3 regions of the Metaplanococcus flavidus genome follow, and region 3 is predicted to be linked to each of the others. Evidence: riboswitches for the same ligand, from Rfam matches in the RefSeq annotation. Region 3 holds a riboswitch; each other region holds the start of a gene.
What was found. A riboswitch is a leader RNA that binds a small molecule or an ion and turns the genes downstream of it on or off. The one in region 3 is predicted to bind S-adenosylmethionine.
Positions count from the first base shown of each region.

Region 1: linked by a shared signal. The riboswitch ahead of ACFQ1X_RS14375 (methionine ABC transporter ATP-binding protein) and the one ahead of ACFQ1X_RS02270 (5-methyltetrahydropteroyltriglutamate--homocysteine S-methyltransferase) in region 3 are both predicted to bind S-adenosylmethionine.
Region 2: linked by a shared signal. The riboswitch ahead of ACFQ1X_RS00575 (O-acetylhomoserine aminocarboxypropyltransferase/cysteine synthase family protein) and the one ahead of ACFQ1X_RS02270 (5-methyltetrahydropteroyltriglutamate--homocysteine S-methyltransferase) in region 3 are both predicted to bind S-adenosylmethionine.

Region 1 is NZ_JBHTKI010000022.1:180,667-183,944, reverse strand. Features, by position in the region: gene ACFQ1X_RS14385 (MetQ/NlpA family ABC transporter substrate-binding protein) at 1-11, opposite strand, end outside; gene ACFQ1X_RS14380 (methionine ABC transporter permease) at 335-985, opposite strand; gene ACFQ1X_RS14375 (methionine ABC transporter ATP-binding protein) at 975-2,006, opposite strand; SAM riboswitch class I at 2,143-2,257, opposite strand; gene ACFQ1X_RS14370 (putative bifunctional diguanylate cyclase/phosphodiesterase) at 2,462-3,278, opposite strand, start outside.
Region 2 is NZ_JBHTKI010000002.1:38,419-41,696, forward strand. Features, by position in the region: gene ACFQ1X_RS00575 (O-acetylhomoserine aminocarboxypropyltransferase/cysteine synthase family protein) at 1-1,233, opposite strand, end outside; SAM riboswitch class I at 1,341-1,456, opposite strand; gene ACFQ1X_RS00580 (glycerol-3-phosphate acyltransferase) at 1,590-2,231, shown strand; gene pepT (peptidase T) at 2,325-3,278, shown strand, end outside.
Region 3 is NZ_JBHTKI010000003.1:199,420-202,697, reverse strand. Features, by position in the region: gene ACFQ1X_RS02275 (AAA family ATPase) at 1-813, shown strand, start outside; SAM riboswitch class I at 1,044-1,149, shown strand; gene ACFQ1X_RS02270 (5-methyltetrahydropteroyltriglutamate--homocysteine S-methyltransferase) at 1,293-2,420, shown strand; gene ACFQ1X_RS02265 (hypothetical protein) at 2,328-2,744, opposite strand; gene ACFQ1X_RS02260 (DUF2294 domain-containing protein) at 3,076-3,278, shown strand, end outside.

The DNA.
Region 1 (3,278 bases), on a different contig from region 3:
ATTTTTTTCATTTATGATTCCTCCAATGTTGTTTTGTGAAAGTTGAAATAAATAACTTATAAATAGTCGATATTCCGCAAAACAGCTTCGCTTGCCAAAACCCGTGCTCCTGCATCGCTGCGCTGCTTCGTCGCAAAGAGCCGGCCTTGCAAGCTACGGCCAACTCTTGGCTCGCGCTGAGCTAACTCGGTGCTACGCCCGAGTGGATCTCAGCACTTCGCTTGGCCCCTGGGAGTCTTCGCTGTTTTGCTCCATATCTTTAGAGATTTCTCTCAACGCCGATTTGGTATATAAATACTGCTTTTTTAGTTCAACTAATAAGGATAGATTGGTGTTAACGTCGACGCACTTGCCTTGATAAGAGATTGCCGCCGGACTGGACGCCTTGTACTAGGACGACCAAAATTGCTACGGTAATAAACATGACGAGTGTGTCGAAGCGTTGATAGCCATACGTGATGGCGAGATCTCCGAGGCCTCCGCCTCCGATTGCTCCTGCCATGGCGGATGCGCCGATCAGGCCGACAATCGCAATCGTCAAAGCGAGAACGAGTGAGCTTAATGCTTCCGGTATCAGGAACCGGAAAATAATCTGTAATGGCGATGCACCCATTGCCTTTGCTGCTTCAATGACACCCTCATCAACTTCAAGCAGGGAGTTTTCAATCAGGCGGGCGATATAGGGTCCGGCGTAAAATACGAGTGGAACAATAGCCGCTGATGTGCCGATGGATGTTCCAACGATTAATCGGGTGACCGGGATGATGGCAACCATCAGGATGATAAATGGCACGGACCGGAAAATATTGATGAAGGCGTTCAGCACTTTCGATACCGGTTCGTTTTCCAGCAGATGGCCTTTCCGTGTAACTACCAATAAGAGTCCCAGTACAGAACCGACGAGTAAAGAGAAAAGAAAGGATACGCCCGTCATATAAAGTGTTTCCCAAAGAGCTTCCAGGATCTGTTCGTTACTAACTAGCATAATTCCGCACCTCCTCGGCTTGAACTTCGTTTAAGCGAATGTCCGCCAACGCTTTTTGGATTTCCCTGGCAGGTCCGTTGAATTCCACAATCAGATTGCCATAGGGTTCCCCTTGAAGTTCTGTAATATTGCCGAATAATACGTTCAGGTCCAAATTGTATTCCCGGGAAATTCTGGACATAAGGGGCTGGCCGACAGAAGCGCCGATAAATTGAATCCGGTAGATGGTATGGTTCTGATTCGGATCCCGGATTTTCTTCAACAGCGATTCCGGCAGTTCATCGTTCATGACCGAGCGGACGAACCGTTGCGTGGTCGGCTGCTGCGGGTTCGTAAATATGTCGAACACCGTTCCCTGTTCAATTACTTTTCCGGCTTCCAGCACGGCCACTTTGTCACAGATTTCCCGGATGACACCCATCTCATGGGTAATCAGCAGGATCGTGATGTTGTATTCGCGGTTGACTCGGCGCAGCAATTCGAGAATCGATTGCGTGGTCTGCGGATCAAGTGCGGATGTCGCTTCGTCGCACAGCAGGACGGAGGGGTTGGTGGCCAAAGCACGTGCAATGCCGATCCGTTGTTTCTGTCCACCTGACAGCTGATCCGGATACTTCTCTGCCTGATCGGCAAGACCGACGAAATCGAGCAGCTCCTTTACTTGTTCCTTTATTTGTCTTTTCGGTGTATTTGCCAGAATCAGCGGCATCGCGATATTATGGAAAACCGTTTTGGAGTTCAGCAAATTAAAATGCTGGAAAATCATGCCGATGTCTTTCCTTGTTTTCCGGATCTCGCTGGCCGATAGCTTCGAAATGTCCTTGCCATTTATCAGCACATGCCCGCTGCTTGGGCGCTCCAGAAGATTCACGGTGCGTATCAGCGAGCTTTTACCGGCTCCGCTGAAGCCAATCACTCCGTAAATCTCTCCGGTTTCGACAGTCAGGTCAATGCCGTTCAATGCGTGAACGTCCTCCTTGCCCGACTGATAAGTTTTGGTAACCTTCTTGAATTCAATCATTTGTACGCCTCCTCTAGCTGTAATACCTATACAAATCTATTGCGTACAGATCTAACTTTCCAAAAATGAACGAAAAAAGCCCTCTTTTTTTCTTGTCCAACAGAAAAAAAGAGGGCTTCGGAATGAAACCATCTCGTTCTCATCTTCCAAATGCAAAACTCGCATTTGCAGGAATTAGCACAGTTTTCGCATAAAGCGAATCCGCTGCCGAAACGTCAAAGGGCCTGTCCCTCGGTTTCTCTGGATAAGAAAGTGATGTACGTATTTAATTTGTAATGATTACTTTATTGCTGTTTGAGATAGAAGTCAATCATTTTCTTTTTATTTTTTTCAGATATATAGTTGCAGGCCTTGAAAGAGTATCGGGAAGTTTATTTTCAATTATTTTTTGAAAATTAAGTAAATTAATGGTAGATATGTGGTTTCCGGTCATTTTAAAAAAGTAAAAGGGTGTATCAGCCGGACTTTGAATTCTCATATTCATCGCCGGATAAATAGTATTTGACGAATGTCTCAGGAAGTAAAGGACGATCATATAGATATCCCTGATGGATCAGGCAGCCATTCATTTCGAGAAACGCAGCCTCAGCTTGCGATTCCACTCCTTCTGCCACCAGCTTGCAGCCGATATTTTTAACAAATTGGATGAGAGATTTAACAACAGCCTCCGATTTAAGGTTGAATCCAATTTTGGAAATAAAAGATTTATCCAATTTGATCTTATCAATCGGAAAATCCATTAAATAGGCCAGCATTGAAAATCCGGTTCCAAAATCGTCGAGTGCAATGGAAATTCCTCTTGCCCTGCAGGCAAGCAAGTTTTCCAGTGTGACTTCTGAAACAGTAAGTTCTTCACTTTCGGTAATCTCAATTTCAATCCAATCAGATGAGATCTGATATTTGTCCATAAGTCTGAATAAATCTTCAAAGAACAGTCTGCTTGTGAGCAGTGACGGGGTTATATTGATGGCCGTCCTGGGCACGCCGTGATATAACTTGTGATTGTATTTTAAAAATGAAAATACCTCGTTCAGAAGATGTTTCGTTAAATGGGATATTGTTCCAGTCTCTTCGGCAATGCCGATGAATTCTAAGGGCGAAAGTGGACCCAGTTTGGGATGATGCCATCTGGCAAGCACCTCAACACCATCCGTTTCACCGGTTGAGCAATTGATTTGAGGTTGAAGTACAAAATGGAAACCTTTTGCTTTGAGATTTCCTGACAGGTCCCTTTCAATCAATAGCCGACGTGCCAAATCAGTTCCCATGTCA
Region 2 (3,278 bases), on a different contig from region 3:
TTCCGGGTTTTCCAGTCCGACCGACAGACGAATCATTTCTTCTGTCACACCGGATTGTTCCAATCCTTCTGCGTTCAATTGCTGATGCGTTGTGGATGCCGGATGGATGATCAGCGATTTTGCATCTCCCACGTTTGCCACATGGGACCACAGGCTGACTCCATCAATCACTCTCCTGCCAGCATCCCTTCCGCCTTTGATGCCGAAATTGACGATTGAACCAAAAGTATCTTTTAGATATTTTTGGGCCAGTCCATGTGAGGGATGATCTTCGAATCCGATGTAATTGACCCATTCAACCTGCGGATGGCTGCGTAAATAGTCGGCGATAATTCCGGCATTGCTGCTGTGCCTCGGCAAGCGCAAATGCAGCGTTTCCAGGCCCTGCAAGAAAATATGTGCACTGTCTGGGCTCAATGAGGGTCCGAAATCACGCAATAGCTGAACACGCAATTTTGTCGCGAAAGACGCCCCTTCCGCGTCAATTCCATAACGGATACCGTGATAGCTGTCATCAGGCTCCGTATAATTCGGAAATCTTTCATGGTTCCAATTGAATTTCCCACCATCCACGGCAATTCCGCCGATTGCTGTACCGTGCCCGCCGATCCATTTGGTCGCTGAATGAATGACCACATCTGCACCGAACGCGATAGGATTGCTGCCAAAAGGCGAAGCGAATGTATTGTCGATTAACAACGGAATATTGTATTCATGGGCAATCTCTGCCACCCGCTCCACATCAAAAACATTGAGACTCGGATTGCCGATAGTTTCGCCAAAGAAAACTTTCGTTTTGTCGGTAACGGCTGATCGGAAGTTTTCGGGATCTGTGCCATCGACGAATTTCACGGTAATGCCGTAGCGCGGTATAGTTTTTGCGAATAAATTATAAGTGCCCCCATAAAGATTACTGTCCGCCACCACTTCATCTCCGGCTTCTGCGATGTTCATAACCGAAAAGGCGATTGCCGCCATTCCTGAAGACAATGCGACTGCAGCCGTCCCACCTTCAAGCAGCGCCACACGCTGTTCAAAGACATCCACTGTCGGATTCATAATACGTGAATAGATATTCCCGGTTTCTTTCAACCCGAATAAATTTTGTGCATGTTCTGTATCCCGGAATACATAGGAAGTTGTTTTATGGATCGGTACCGCTCGTGCGCCTGTTTCCGGATCGGGCTGCTGGCCGCCGTGAAGTAAAAGTGTCTCTGGTTTGAAATTCGTCATTTTTTATTCCTCCATAAATTTTATTAGATGGTCCTTAAAGTAGACGAGGGAATAGAAAAAAGGCCCCCTTCTAATTAGAAGAGGGCCGCTGTATACGGAGTTTCCTCCTCTCATCTGCCAAACTGTCGTTCCAGTCTGTAGGAATTAGCACCTTTCCAAGCTGGGTTGCTTGTTGGTTGCCGGGCATCGCAGGGCCTATTCCCTCCGCCACTCTGGATAAGAGTATTCAGATTCAGTTTTCCATCTTGTTGAGAAGTATAAATAATGATACGATATTTTGTCAAGGAGGTTGTCGGATAATTTTGAAACTTCCTTCTTATTCATACGTTTAATATTAAGAAAGGCAGGGGCAAACTATGATTTTATGGATTTTTTCCGCACTTATTTCAGGTTATTTAATTGGCTGCCTGCATGGCTCAGTTGTCGCACAACTTTTATCGGGCAAAAATATCAAATCAACAGGTGTGAAAAATTCGGGAGCAGCGAATGCCGCAATCGTTCTTGGCTGGAAATACGGGGCAATGGTGGCGTTTCTTGATATTGCCAAAGGTTTTGCCGCAGTCCTGGCCATGCGCTTTTTGCTTGGCGCGAGCAGCCTGCCCGCAGAAACGGTTTGGGCGATCCTCTTTTTCATCGCTGCCGGGGTAGTTCTCGGCCACAATTTTCCGTTTTATATGAAATTTAATGGCGGCAAAGGAACGGCAGCAGTCATTGGCGTGATGATTGCGCTGGACTGGAAACTCGGATTACTCGGACTGGCGCTCCTCATTGCCATTGCACTTGCCACAGATTATCTGGTAATCGGCGTGCTGGCCCTGTATGCAATGTTCATCATTATCGCGTTTTGGCCGGCAGAAGGCTTGTGGCCCTATGTTATCGCGCTTGCACTGATGGCAATGTCGCTATGGAAACATCTTGAAAATATCAACCGTATCAGGGATGGCTCTGAAAATAAAGTCTCTGCCGTACTGCGAAAAAAAGCTGCAGACTCCCATTGAGGGCTGCATTTTTTTCATTCCTTACAAGATTTACAGATTTCTTTTTATTCATGTTAAAATAAGGACAATACATATTTCAGGAGGCCTTTAATCATGATTGAAACTTTAATCGAGCGATTGATCCGTTATGCAAAAATCGATACACAATCCAATTTCGAGAACCTGGAAACCCCGTCCACACCCGGACAATGGGATCTTTTGCGGGAATTGGAGAAAGAAATGAAAGAAATCGGTTTGGAAGACGTAGATATGGATGCCCATGGTTATCTATTCGGCACACTGCCGGCCACTTCCGACAAAGAGCTTCCAGTTATCGGATTTCTTGCCCATGTTGATACAGCTACCGACTTTACCGGCAAGAACGTCAACCCGAAACGTGTAGACAATTATGATGGCAAAGATGTGCCGTTGAATGATTCGATTACAATGACCGTCCAGGATTTCCCGGATCTGCAAAATTACATCGGCCATACGCTGATTACAACGGACGGCACCACCCTGCTTGGAGCAGACAATAAAGCCGGTGTCGCTGAAATCATGACGGCGATGGAATATCTCATTCAGCATCCGGAAATTGAACATGGTAAAATCCGTGTCGCTTTCACTCCGGATGAAGAGATCGGGCGAGGCCCCCATAAATTCGATGTTGAGCGATTTGGTGCCGACTACGCCTACACAATGGACGGCGGCCCTCTTGGTGAACTTCAATATGAAAGCTTCAATGCAGCTATAGGAAAGTTGACTGTTCAGGGAAAAAGTGTCCATCCCGGGTCAGCTAAAGACAAAATGTTGAATGCATCGACCATCGCCATCAAGTTCCAGAACGCTATGCCTGAAAATGAAGTTCCTGAAAAGACGGAAGGCTATGAAGGATTCATTCATCTGAACAATTTTAAAGGTGATGTCGAGCAAGCTACTTTAATCTATATCATCAGGGATTTTGACAAAGACAAATTCGAAGCGAAAAAAGCGCATATGCAGCAAACAGCCCAAAAGCTTCAGGAACAATTCGGAGCAAACGTGCTCACTCTTGAACTTGAAGATCAA
Region 3 (3,278 bases):
CATAACCGCCTGCCCGGCGAATCCCCCGATTATCGGCATACATTTGAAGAAATGTACCAGCAGACCGCCTTTAACTTGGAAAATGGAACCAATGTTATTTATGATGCAACAAATCTGGCCTCAAAGAGAAGAAAAAGCGTCTTGAACAGAATTGAAAAATTTCAGCCTGAAACGGAAGCAATCGTGTTTCTCACTCCCTATGATGTGCTGAAAAAGCGCAATAGCCGGCGGAGCGATGCTGACCGCGTTCCTGAACTTATTATTGAACGCTATATCCGTGCTTTCCAACTGCCACGGAAAGATGAAAAATTCGATAGTATCCGCTTTCTTTCTAAACCTCCACTTGCAGAAATAAACGCTGCAAAGCTCAAGGATAAGGCTTTGTCATATGAAGGATGTGAAACATTTTTTCAAAGCTTCGAAGAAACCAAATTTATGACAAAAACTGCAGAAATGCGTGCCTTACTGCACCAAAATTGGAAAATCATCGAAGAAATCAAAAAAGAAGTCCCTGACCCGGAGGAACTGGAGCTTCTTTCCTGGGCCATTTTACTGCATGACATAGGAAAAGCATATGTCAGGAAAAAGCTGCCCATCGAACTGGATAATTTCTATGGCTATGAACATGTCAGCGCCTATCTTGCTTATCCGGTGCTGTTATCACTCCAGTTCCCGATGCAATTTATCTATGACGTGTTATTGCTGATCGATGAATTCGAAATCGGCATGGAGTCCAAACGCGGAAAAGTGAAAAGGAGGATCGGTTTGGACAATTACGAGCGGCTGGAAAAACTGTGGGAAATAATCAATTGAATATATTTTTTTAGGCTTGAGCCATCATGGCAATGAATTATTATTTTCGTTTCCTCGACAGCGGTACAATTTTGGTTTATTTGGGCTAAACTTATCATCTTTATTTAAAGGCGGATTATTTCTATTAGCAGATACTCCCGCGTGAAGTTTTCACGTAATTTCTCCTTGCATTTATCTGAAAACTGTTTTATTGTTAACAACAACCAATAACAACTAACTTAATAATCTATTTCTTATCTAGAGAGACGGAGGGATTTGGCCCTGTGATGTCTCAGCAACCTGCCTGTGAAAGGCAAAGGTGCTACTTCCAATAGGCGCGAGCCTAGAAGATGAGAAGAACCTTTCCTTTTTGAGGGGCTTTCTTCTTTGTTGAAGAAAGCCTCTTTTCTATTGGAAAAGGAGCTCGGTTAAAGGGAGTCCAAGTCAAGAGCAAGCTGAATATCGCAAACCAGACTAAAAACAGAAAGCCGGAATTTCACATGACAAACCCAATTTCAGAAACTGCAAAAACAACGGTACAAGCACCTTTCAAAGCAGATCATGTCGGCAGCTTGCTGCGTCCCGAAAGCATCCACCAGGCACGAAAAGACTCCAAAGAAGGCACCGTCACTGCAGAACAATTACGCGAAATCGAAACGACGGAAATTAAACGAATCGTCGACAAGCAAATCGAAGTCGGCCTGAAAGCTGTAACAGATGGTGAATTCCGCCGCACATTCTGGCACACCGATTTTATGGCGCACATCAACGGCTTTGAAGGATACACGCCGGAACATGGCTATAAATTTAAAAATGTCGAGACGGAAGCTTACGACGTCCGCAACATCGGCAAAATTTCATTCAATGAAAATCATCCCTTCGTCCAGGATTTTATTGAATTCAAGGAAATTGTCGGCGGCCGCGCCATTCCAAAGCTGACAATCCCGAGCCCGAACCAGTTTTTCAATCAGGGGATCCGTAACGAAAGCATCTATCCTGATCTGGAAGAATATGCGAAAGATGTCATCCAGGCTTATCGCGATGCCTTCCAAACTTTCTATGATGCAGGCGTCCGCTATCTGCAAATTGATGACGTCTATATCGCCGGCCTCTCAGCACCGGGCATTCCGTTCAACGACGGCAAATATAACCGCGATTACCTGATCGATCTGGCGTTGCGCGTCACAAATGGCGTACTGGAAGGCAAACCGGAAGATCTTGCAGTGACAACTCACCTCTGTCGCGGCAATTACCAGTCCGACTGGGCATTCGAAGGCAGCTACGCGCTGATTGCGCCGACGCTGTTCGCCAAAGAAAAAGTCGATGGCTTCTTCCTCGAATACGACGACGAACGCTCCGGCAGCTTCCAGCCACTCGAGCACATTCCGGCTGGCGGTCCTCGAGTTGTGTTGGGCCTCTTCACTTCGAAGAACGGTGAGCTCGAAGATAAAGACTCCATTAAAGCCCGTGTCGCGGAAGCCGCTCAATACGTGCCTTTAGAGCAGCTCTGCATCAGCCCGCAATGCGGTTTCGCATCAACCCATCACGGCAATAAACTCACCGAGCAGCAGCAATGGGATAAATTGAGATATATTGTAGAGGTTTCTGAAGAGATTTTTGGTGAGTGAAATTAATGAGGAAGGCAAGCGCTGAGATGTGCTTGCCTTCCTTTTTGTGTCTGGAGTTTTATCGTCGATTTTTTGAAGTTTATCGTCGATTTTTTTGGGTTTATCGTCGATTTTTGAAGGTTTATCGTCGATTTTATTCCTTTTATCATCGATTCTCATTTTATCAGCGATTTTCATGAGTTTATCAGCGATTTTTAAAGGTTTATCAGCGATTTTCTTAGCTTTATCAGCGATTCCCCAATTTGCCAAAAGACGACGATCCACATTCCATATAGTGAGAAGACAACAGCTACTCAACTGGATTTTATTTCCAGCAATATTCATAGCTGTCTACGCCTTGCAGTCAAACAGCAGTTCCACCGAAGCACATAACCGCCAAAACAGTCTTTGCAGTATGTCCGCCACCATAAAAAGTACGCTGTTGACAAAATAAAACAGAATAGATATGATTACTTCAACAGAATAGCCGTAAAATTTAAACTGGTAACCAGATGCTGTTTCAGGCTTGAGCAGGCAGTTAATAAGTCACTTATTGATTGGATGAAAAAGTTTGGGGAATCATTGGTTAAGAGTGGGATAAGACGGTATATTTTTATCTCTGCATTTATTGCAGGAATAGAAATATGCCGTTTTTCTATATAAGGGGAGACAGTTGATGGAGCATACCAAATGGACAAAAGGATCTTTGGAAGCGGAGATCAGCAAGACATTGACACAATGGGAAAAAGATTTTTTAGGCAGAGGCTCTGTTTCTGTAAAAACAGACATCCTTCGGGATATGCTGGTTGTTTCGTTAAGCGGTGTTTTGACGCCTGCAGAATATAAATTATGTGATGCAAAAGAAGGTTTGTTGGCCGT